DNA from 2 places in the Clostridium sp. HCP1S3_C6 genome. Region 2 is predicted to be linked to the other one. Evidence: a T-box and tRNA genes for the amino acid it is inferred to sense, from the RefSeq annotation. Region 2 holds a T-box; the other holds one or more tRNA genes.
What was found. A T-box is a leader RNA that pairs with one kind of tRNA and senses whether it is charged. The one in region 2 lies ahead of asnS (asparagine--tRNA ligase), so its partner is inferred to be a tRNA-Asn.

Region 1 (4,439 bases), on a different contig from region 2:
AATTTAGATATTATAGTTGTTGTTGTTGTCTTTCCGTCACTACCAGTAACAGCATATATCTTTCCTTTGCAATATCTAACAAACTCTTCCATCTCGGATGTTATATACGCGCCTTCATTCTTAGCTTTGACTAATGCTTCACTATCAATTCTCATTGAAGGAGTTTTAAATACTACATCAAATCCTGTAAGTTTTTCTAGATAACCTTCACCTAAGTTAAGAATAACTCCGATATTTTTAAATTTTTGTGCAATTTCGCCTAGTTGACTTTCTGTTTTCTTATCAAAAGCAGAAACTTTAGCTCCAAGCTTAACTAAAAATTCAATTAATGGTATATTAGAAACTCCTATACCTACTACAGCTACCTTTTTATTGTTTATATATTTTTTAAATTCATTAAAATCTTTTTTCATTTTAATGCCCCCAATTAGAATATTAAGCTTTTTTCAATATATGACTCTAATTCACTTATTTTAACTCTATCTTGTTTCATTGTATCTCTATCTCTTACAGTTACACATCCATCATTTTCTGTATCAAAATCTACAGTTATGCAATATGGTGTTCCTATTTCATCTTGTCTTCTATATCTCTTACCTATGCTTCCACCTTCATCATATTCCACGTTAAATTTCTTTGCTAATTCTCCATATACTTCTAAAGCTTTGTCAGATAACTTTTTAGATAAAGGTAAAATAGCAGCTTTATATGGCGCTAATGCTGGATGAATATGCATTACAGTTCTAATATCTCCACCTTCTAATTCTTCTTCATCATATGCTTCTACTAAAAATGCTAATGCAACTCTATCAGCACCTAATGATGGTTCTATAACATATGGAATATATTTTTCATTTGTATTTGGATCTAAATATGTTAAATCTTGTCCTGAATGCTCTTGGTGTTTACTTAAATCATAATCAGTTCTGTCTGCTATGCCCCAAAGTTCACCCCATCCAAATGGGAATAAATATTCTATATCTGATGTAGCTTTTGAATAGAAGGATAATTCTTCTTTACTATGATCTCTCATTCTAACATTATCTTCGTTTATTCCTAAGTTAAGTAAGAATTGCCAACAATATTTTCTCCAATATTCAAACCATTCCAAGTCTGTATCCGGTTTACAGAAAAATTCTAATTCCATTTGTTCAAATTCTCTTGTTCTAAATGTAAAATTACCTGGAGTTATTTCATTTCTAAAAGACTTTCCTATTTGACCAATACCAAATGGAACTTTCTTTCTAGTTGTTCTTTGTACAGCTTTAAAATTAACAAATATACCCTGAGCTGTTTCTGGTCTTAAATATATTTCATTTTTTGCATCTTCTGTAACACCTGCATAAGTTTTAAACATCAAGTTAAATTTTCTTATATCAGTATAATTCATTTTACCGCATTTAGGGCAAACTATATTATGTTCTTCAATATAACTTTTTAATTGTTCATTAGTCCATCCATCTGCTGAAGCAACTTCTGCTCCATTTTCTGTCATATAATCTTCTACAAGCTTATCAGCTCTAAATCTAGATTTACATTCTTTACAGTCCATTAATGGATCTGAAAAACCACCAACATGTCCTGAAGCAACCCATACTTCTCTGTTCATTAAAATAGCACTATCAAGACCAACGTTATAAGGGCTCTCTTGAACAAATTTTTTCCACCAAGCTTTTTTTACATTATTTTTAAATTCAACTCCAAGTGGGCCATAATCCCAAGCATTTGCCAAGCCACCATATATATCTGAACCAGGGAATATAAATCCTCTATTCTTGCAAAGAGCAACTATCTTATCCATTGTTTTTTTAACCGCCATATTTTTTACCTCCAAAATTTTATATATAAAAAAAGAGCCTTAAAACCTAAAGGGACGAAATTAACTTCCGCGGTTCCACCCTTCTTGGCATAAGCCCAACTTTAAAAAGCGCATTCAAAAGTTCCATTCACCTTATAGCTATAATATCTTACACCTACCGATACCTCTCTAAAATAACACAAAAGACTACTCCTCTTTCTCTTCATGCATATTAATTTATATAAATAATTTTATCAAATGTTAAATATATGTCAAGACTTTTATAAAAAAAGCAATGGAAAATCCATTGCTTAAATATTATGTGGCTCCGCGAAGAGGGCTCGAACCTCCAACCTATCGGTTAACAGCCGAGTGCTCCACCATTGAGCTATCGCGGAATATTATATGCATACTAACGTTATAAAAAATGGCTCCGCGAAGAGGGCTCGAACCTCCAACCTATCGGTTAACAGCCGAGTGCTCCACCATTGAGCTATCGCGGAACGTTAGCACATTGATTATTATATCAGCTTTAAAATAAAATGCAAGTACTTTTGCATATTTTTTTTAATTTTTTTATTAATTTTTTTTCATTGCTTTAAATGCGTAATATTAACCTCTTATTACAATTTCAAAAATGGACAGTTTTCATTTGAAAGCCGCCCATTTTTCTAATTTTCCTTAGTTAAATTAAACTATATATATATTAAACATACTACTTATCTAATGGTTTCATTGTAGGGAATAATAATACATCTCTTATTGATGCTGAATCAGTTAAGAACATAATAAGTCTATCTATACCCATTCCAAGACCACCTGTAGGAGGCATACCAGTTTCTAATGCACTCATGAAATCTTCATCAATAACATAAGCTTCATCATCACCTAATTCTCTTGATTTAGCTTGTTGTTCAAATCTTTGTCTTTGAACTATAGGATCATTAAGTTCTGAATATGCATTACATATTTCTCTACCAAACACAAATCCTTCAAATCTTTCAGTAAACATTTCATTTCCTCTCTTTTTCTTAGTTAAAGGAGAAATTTCTACTGGATAATCACACACAAATGTTGGTTGAATCATATTTTCTTCGCCAAATTCTTCATATAATGCATTTAATACTTCACCTTTTGTTACTGTATTTAAAGGCTTAGGAAATTCTAAGTTCTTTTCCTTTGCAATTTTTTGAGCTTCTTCATCAGTTACTATTTCATTAAAGTCTACACCTGCATATTCCTTTACAGCATCAACCATAGTTATTCTTCTCCATGGTGGCTTAAAGTCTATTTCTGTTCCTTGATAAGTAACTTTAGTTGTTCCATTTACCTTTTCACATACATAAGCAACTAAATTTTCAGTTATTTCCATCATATCATTGTAATCTGAATATGCTTCATATAATTCAATACATGTAAATTCTGGATTATGTCTTATATCCATTCCTTCATTTCTGAAGTTTCTTCCCATTTCATATACTTTTTCAAATCCTGCAACTATTAATCTCTTTAAATAAAGTTCAGTAGCTATTCTTAAGTACATGTCAATGTTTAATGTATTATGATGAGTAATAAATGGTCTTGCTGCTGCGCCACCTGCTATAGCTCCAAGAATTGGAGTTTCCACCTCTAAGAACCCTTTATTATCTAAGAATTCTCTAATAGCTGAAATTATTTGGCTTCTTTTAATAAAAGTATTTTTAACTTCTGGATTAGTAATTATATCTACTTCTCTTTGTCTATATCTTAGATCTGGGTCTTTTAAACCATGCCACTTTTCTGGTAATGGCTTTAAAGATTTACTTATAAGTTTAAATTCATTTACATTTACAGTTACTTCTTCTGTTCTAGTTTTAAACACTTCACCTTTAGCCCAAATTATATCACCAATGTCAAAGCTTTTATATTCTTTAAGATTATCTTCTCCAACTTTATCTATCTTTAAAAATAATTGAATTTTACCATCTTTATCATGAATATCTGAGAATACTACTTTTCCTTGACCTCTTTTTGACATTATTCTTCCAGCAACAGAAACTTCTTTTCCTTCTAATTCATCATAATTTGATTTTACAGCTTCTGATGTATGGCTTCTTTCTACTTTATAAACATCAAAAGGATCCTTTCCTTGCTTTTTTAATTCCTCAAGCTTTTCTCTTCTAAGTTGCTCTTGTTCACTAAACTTAGATTCTAACTCTTGCATATTCATTTCTTCAGTTGACATTAATATCCCTCCGTTACACTCTTCTTATATCAAGTATTTCAAATTTACTAACTCCATCTGGAACTGGTATTTCAACAATCTCTCCTATTTTCTTACCTATTAGCCCTTTTCCAACAGGTGATTCATTAGAAATTTTAAAGTTCATTGGATCTGCTTCTGCTGAACCTACAATTGAATATTCAACTTCTTCATCAAAATCATAATCCTTAACTTTAACTATTGAACCTACAGAAACAGTATCTTTAGGCATATCAGATTCATCTACAACAGTAGCATTCTTTAACATATTTTCAATTTGTAATATTCTACCTTCTGTAAATGCTTGCTCATTTTTAGCTTCATCATATTCTGAATTTTCACTTAAATCTCCGTATCCTAAAGCTACTTTTATCTTTTCAGTAATTTCTCTTCTTTTAG
Region 2 (4,439 bases):
CACATGAAAATACATTTTATTGGTATTGGTGGAATAAGTATGAGTGGTCTTGCTGCTGTACTTTTAAATAACGGATACAAAGTATCAGGATCAGATTTCAAAGAATCAAAAATAATAGAAACTTTAAGAAGCAAGGGTGCTGAAATTTACATAGGACATAGTGCTGAAAATTTAAAAGATGTAGATTTAGTAGTTTATACTGCAGCAATTCCTTCAGATAATCCTGAAATTTTAGAAGCCAAAAAAAGGAATCTAATTCTTATGGATAGAGCAGAATTTTTAGGTTCTATAATGAAAGGTCATAAATATAATGTAGCTATATCTGGAACTCATGGTAAAACAACATGTACATCTATGCTTTCTAGCATAACACTAGAAGGTAATCTTGATCCTACTATACTTGTTGGTGGAGAACTTGATTTAATAGGTGGTAATTATAGAATTGGAAAAAGTGATTACTTTATCACTGAAGCATGTGAATACAAGGCCTCATTTTTAAAATTCTTCCCATATGTTGGAGTAATACTTAATATAGATGCTGATCATCTAGATTATTACAAGGATATTAATGATATAAATGATACTTTTACTAAATTTTCAAAACTTGTTCCAAATGATGGATACCTAGTAGGTTATGGAGAAGATAAAAGAGTAAAAAAAATACTAGACGAAGCTTCATGTAATACTATAAGTTATGGTTTTACTAACGAAGATTTAACAGCAACAGACATTTCTTACAATAATAAAGGTTGTGCAACATTTACTGTTTGTGAAAAAGGCACAAAATTATTTAACATAACATTAAATAACCCTGGAAAGCATAATATTTTAAATGCATTAGCAGCAATTGCAGTAGCTTTAATATTCAATGTTCCAAATGATAAGATTATAAATGGTCTTAAAAAATGTAAGGGTGCTCACAAAAGATTTGAATATAAGGGCGAAATAAATGGAATTACAGTAATAGATGATTATGCACATCATCCAACTGAAATTAAAGCAACTTTAAGTACTGCTTCAAAAATTCCACATAAAAAAGTATACTGTGTATTCCAACCACATACTTATACAAGAACAAAAGCATTATTTACTGAATTTAGTGAAGCCTTTAAAGATTGCGATGAACTTATACTAATGGATATATATGCTGCAAGAGAAAAAGACACAGGTCTTGTATCTTCTGATGAACTTGGAGATGCAATAAGAAATAAAGGATATAAATGTACAAATGTACATTCACACGATGAAGCTTGTAATTACTTAAAATCAAAAATCCAAACAGGTGATGTTGTATTAACTGTTGGTGCTGGTGATGTTGTATTAGTTGGAGAAAAACTTCTACAAAAATAGCTTAAAAGGTATGTTTTTCTTTTAAACATACCTTTCTTTTTTACAAAATTATATAAATATTTAACAAAATGGTGGTGTATACTTATGAAAATAGCAATCATTTCAGATATTCATAGCAATGTTTATGCTTTAATGAATGTTTTTGATGACATTGATGACCAAAAAGCAGATTTAATTGTATGTTTAGGAGATTTAGTAGGTTATGGGCCTCATCCTAATGAAACAATTTCATATATAAAAAGAAAAAATGTATTATGTTTAAAAGGAAATTATGATGCTTCTGTAGTAGATAATGATTTTTCTTATATAAGACAAACAGATATAAATTCATTTACTCTTCCATGGACTGTAGCTGAACTTAGAGCAGCTAATAAATATTATTTAAATGGTCTTCCAGAAAATTTAACATTAAATTTTAATAAAAAAAGTATAAAATTTGTACATGGCAGTCCAAATAAAATAAATGAATACTTATTTGAAAATGAAGAAAACACAAAACAAGTTATGGCTGATTTAAAAGAAGATATTTTAATTTGTGCACACACCCATATACCTGCTGTAAAACAATTTGGGAATAAATTATTTATAAATTGTGGAAGTGTAGGCAAACCAAAAATAGGATCTCCTAATTCTACTTACTGTTTATTAGACATTGATCCTTTAGGAAAAGTAACTCCTCAAATAAGGCAAGTTTCCTATGAAGTCAAAAAAATAATTAAGGATATGGAAATGTTAAATTTCCCATCTTCACTTATAAGAAGCTTTGAAGAAGGTCAGGAATATTAAAATGTACAACAATTCTTATGTTAACAATAATGGGCAAAATTCTATGTATAACAATCCTTTCTTTAATATCACTTATATTTAGTATATTAGCTGTATGTGTATTCTTTAGTAAAAGTTCTTCAAGTACACCTATACTTATACTTGATTTTGTAAGTGCTTTTTTCACTTTTAAAAATATGGCATCCAAAACACTTTGGATGCCTTCTTATATCAATCTTTCATATCACCTTCTTCATTATCTTCTTCGTTAATATCTTCTAATACTAATTCTATATCTTCTACTGCTTCCTTAATGTCTTCTACAATATCTTCTTTACTAGTATTCTCATCCCTTGATACAAGCCTGCCTTTCAATATGTTTACTTTTTGTAATTTCTTATTTAAAATTTTTTGACCTTTCATTTAATCCTCCCAAAAAAATATATGTATTAGTATATGATGAAACAGTTGCATTTGCGCTAAAAGTATTGTAAAATCGAATTAATGTTATATTTTATAAACTATGATAAGAAGAGTAAGTTTAGAACTACGTCTTAGCGAATAAGGGATGGTGTAAGCCTTATACAAAGTCTATTCTGAAAAACATCTTTGAGTTTCTAACCGAAAGTTAATATTTTAATTAGTAGGCTTAGACGTAATTGACGCGTTAAGTTATAGGGCATTTAATAAATGCCTGTTTAAGTGGCTTTTTAGCAAATTAGGTGGTACCGCGAATATATATCATTCGTCCTTTTTATAGGATGAATGATTTTTTATTTAAGTAATAAATTTTATATCTGTAAATGGAGGTAAATTAATGGAAAAATCTATATTAGTAAAATCTATATTTAGAGAAACAGAAAAATATGTATCAAAAGAAGTAAGAATATCTGGTTGGGTAAGAACTTTAAGAGCTTCTAATGCATTTGGTTTTATTGAAGTTAATGATGGTTCTTTCTTTAAAAACATTCAAGTTGTATTTGGTAATGAACTTTCAAATTTTAAAGAAATATCAAAACTTGCTATAAGTTCATCTATAACTGTAATAGGTACTTTAGTTGAAACACCAGAAGCTAAACAACCCTTTGAAATTCAAGCAAAAGAAGTTATATTAGAAGGAAATTCAGATTCTGATTATCCTCTTCAAAAGAAAAGACATACTTTTGAATACTTAAGAACTATAGCTCATTTAAGACCTAGAAGTAATGCTTTTTCCGCTACATTTAGAGTTCGTTCAGTAGCTGCTTATGCTATACATAAGTTCTTCCAAGATCAAGGTTTTGTATATACAAATACTCCAATACTTACAGGAAGTGACTGTGAAGGTGCAGGTGAAATGTTCCAAGTAACAACTTTACCTCTTAATAATGCCCCAACTACAGAAGATGGAAATATTGATTACAAACAAGATTTCTTTGGTAAGGAAACAAATCTTACTGTATCAGGTCAATTAAATGCTGAATGTTTTGCATTAGCTTTTAGAAATGTATACACATTTGGTCCAACATTTAGAGCAGAAAATTCAAATACAGCTAGACATGCTGCTGAATTCTGGATGGTTGAACCTGAAATTGCATTTGCAGACCTTGCAGATGATATGGATCTTGCAGAAGCAATGTTAAAGTATGTTATAAAATACGTTATGAATGAATGCCCAGAAGAAATGGAATTTTTCAATAAATTTGTTGATAAGGGCTTACTTGACAGACTAAATCATGTTGTATCTTCAGATTTTGGAAGAGTTACTTATACAGAAGCTGTTGAAATATTAAAGAAAGCTAAAAAAGATTTTGACTATCCAGTTGAATGGGGTATAGACCTTCAAACTGAACACGAAAGATACTTAACTGAAGAACACTTTAAAAAGCCAGTATTTGTTACTGACTATCCAAAGGATATTAAAGCATTCTACATGAGAATAAATGATGACAATAAAACTGTTGCTGCAGCAGACTGTTTAGTTCCAGGAATAGGAGAGATTATTGGAGGAAGCCAAAGAGAAGAGAGACTTGATGTATTAAAGAAAAGAATGGCTGAACTTGGACTTAAAGAAGAGGATTATTGGTGGTATCTAGAACTTAGAAAATACGGAGAAACAAAACATGCTGGATTTGGTCTTGGTTTTGAAAGACTTATTATGTATATAACTGGTATGTCTAACATAAGAGACGTTCTTCCATTCCCAAGAACAACAGGTCAATCAGAATTTTAATAAAAAAAATTGCGAACTAGCTTAAATGCTGAGTTCGCAATTTTTTTATTTGTATATTATTCATAAATATTTTTCTTTTTAGCTTTTGCCTTTGCTTGTTTTTTCTTTAAAG

Region 1: it has a tRNA-Asn gene. The T-box ahead of asnS (asparagine--tRNA ligase) is inferred to sense a tRNA for this amino acid. The anticodon was not compared.

What each region holds. Positions count from the first base shown of each region.
Region 1 covers NZ_JBQHRN010000043.1:2,562-7,000, forward strand. The annotation lists gene murD (UDP-N-acetylmuramoyl-L-alanine--D-glutamate ligase) at 1-413, opposite strand, end outside; gene ACTNAO_RS11785 (glycine--tRNA ligase) at 428-1,819, opposite strand; tRNA gene ACTNAO_RS11790 (tRNA-Asn) at 2,122-2,196, opposite strand; tRNA gene ACTNAO_RS11795 (tRNA-Asn) at 2,227-2,301, opposite strand; gene lysS (lysine--tRNA ligase) at 2,514-4,022, opposite strand; gene greA (transcription elongation factor GreA) at 4,036-4,439, opposite strand, start outside.
Region 2 covers NZ_JBQHRN010000002.1:19,604-24,042, forward strand. The annotation lists gene murC (UDP-N-acetylmuramate--L-alanine ligase) at 1-1,350, shown strand, start outside; gene ACTNAO_RS01165 (metallophosphoesterase family protein) at 1,435-2,136, shown strand; gene ACTNAO_RS01170 (hypothetical protein) at 2,102-2,302, opposite strand; gene ACTNAO_RS01175 (hypothetical protein) at 2,347-2,538, opposite strand; T-box leader at 2,630-2,871, shown strand; gene asnS (asparagine--tRNA ligase) at 2,933-4,327, shown strand.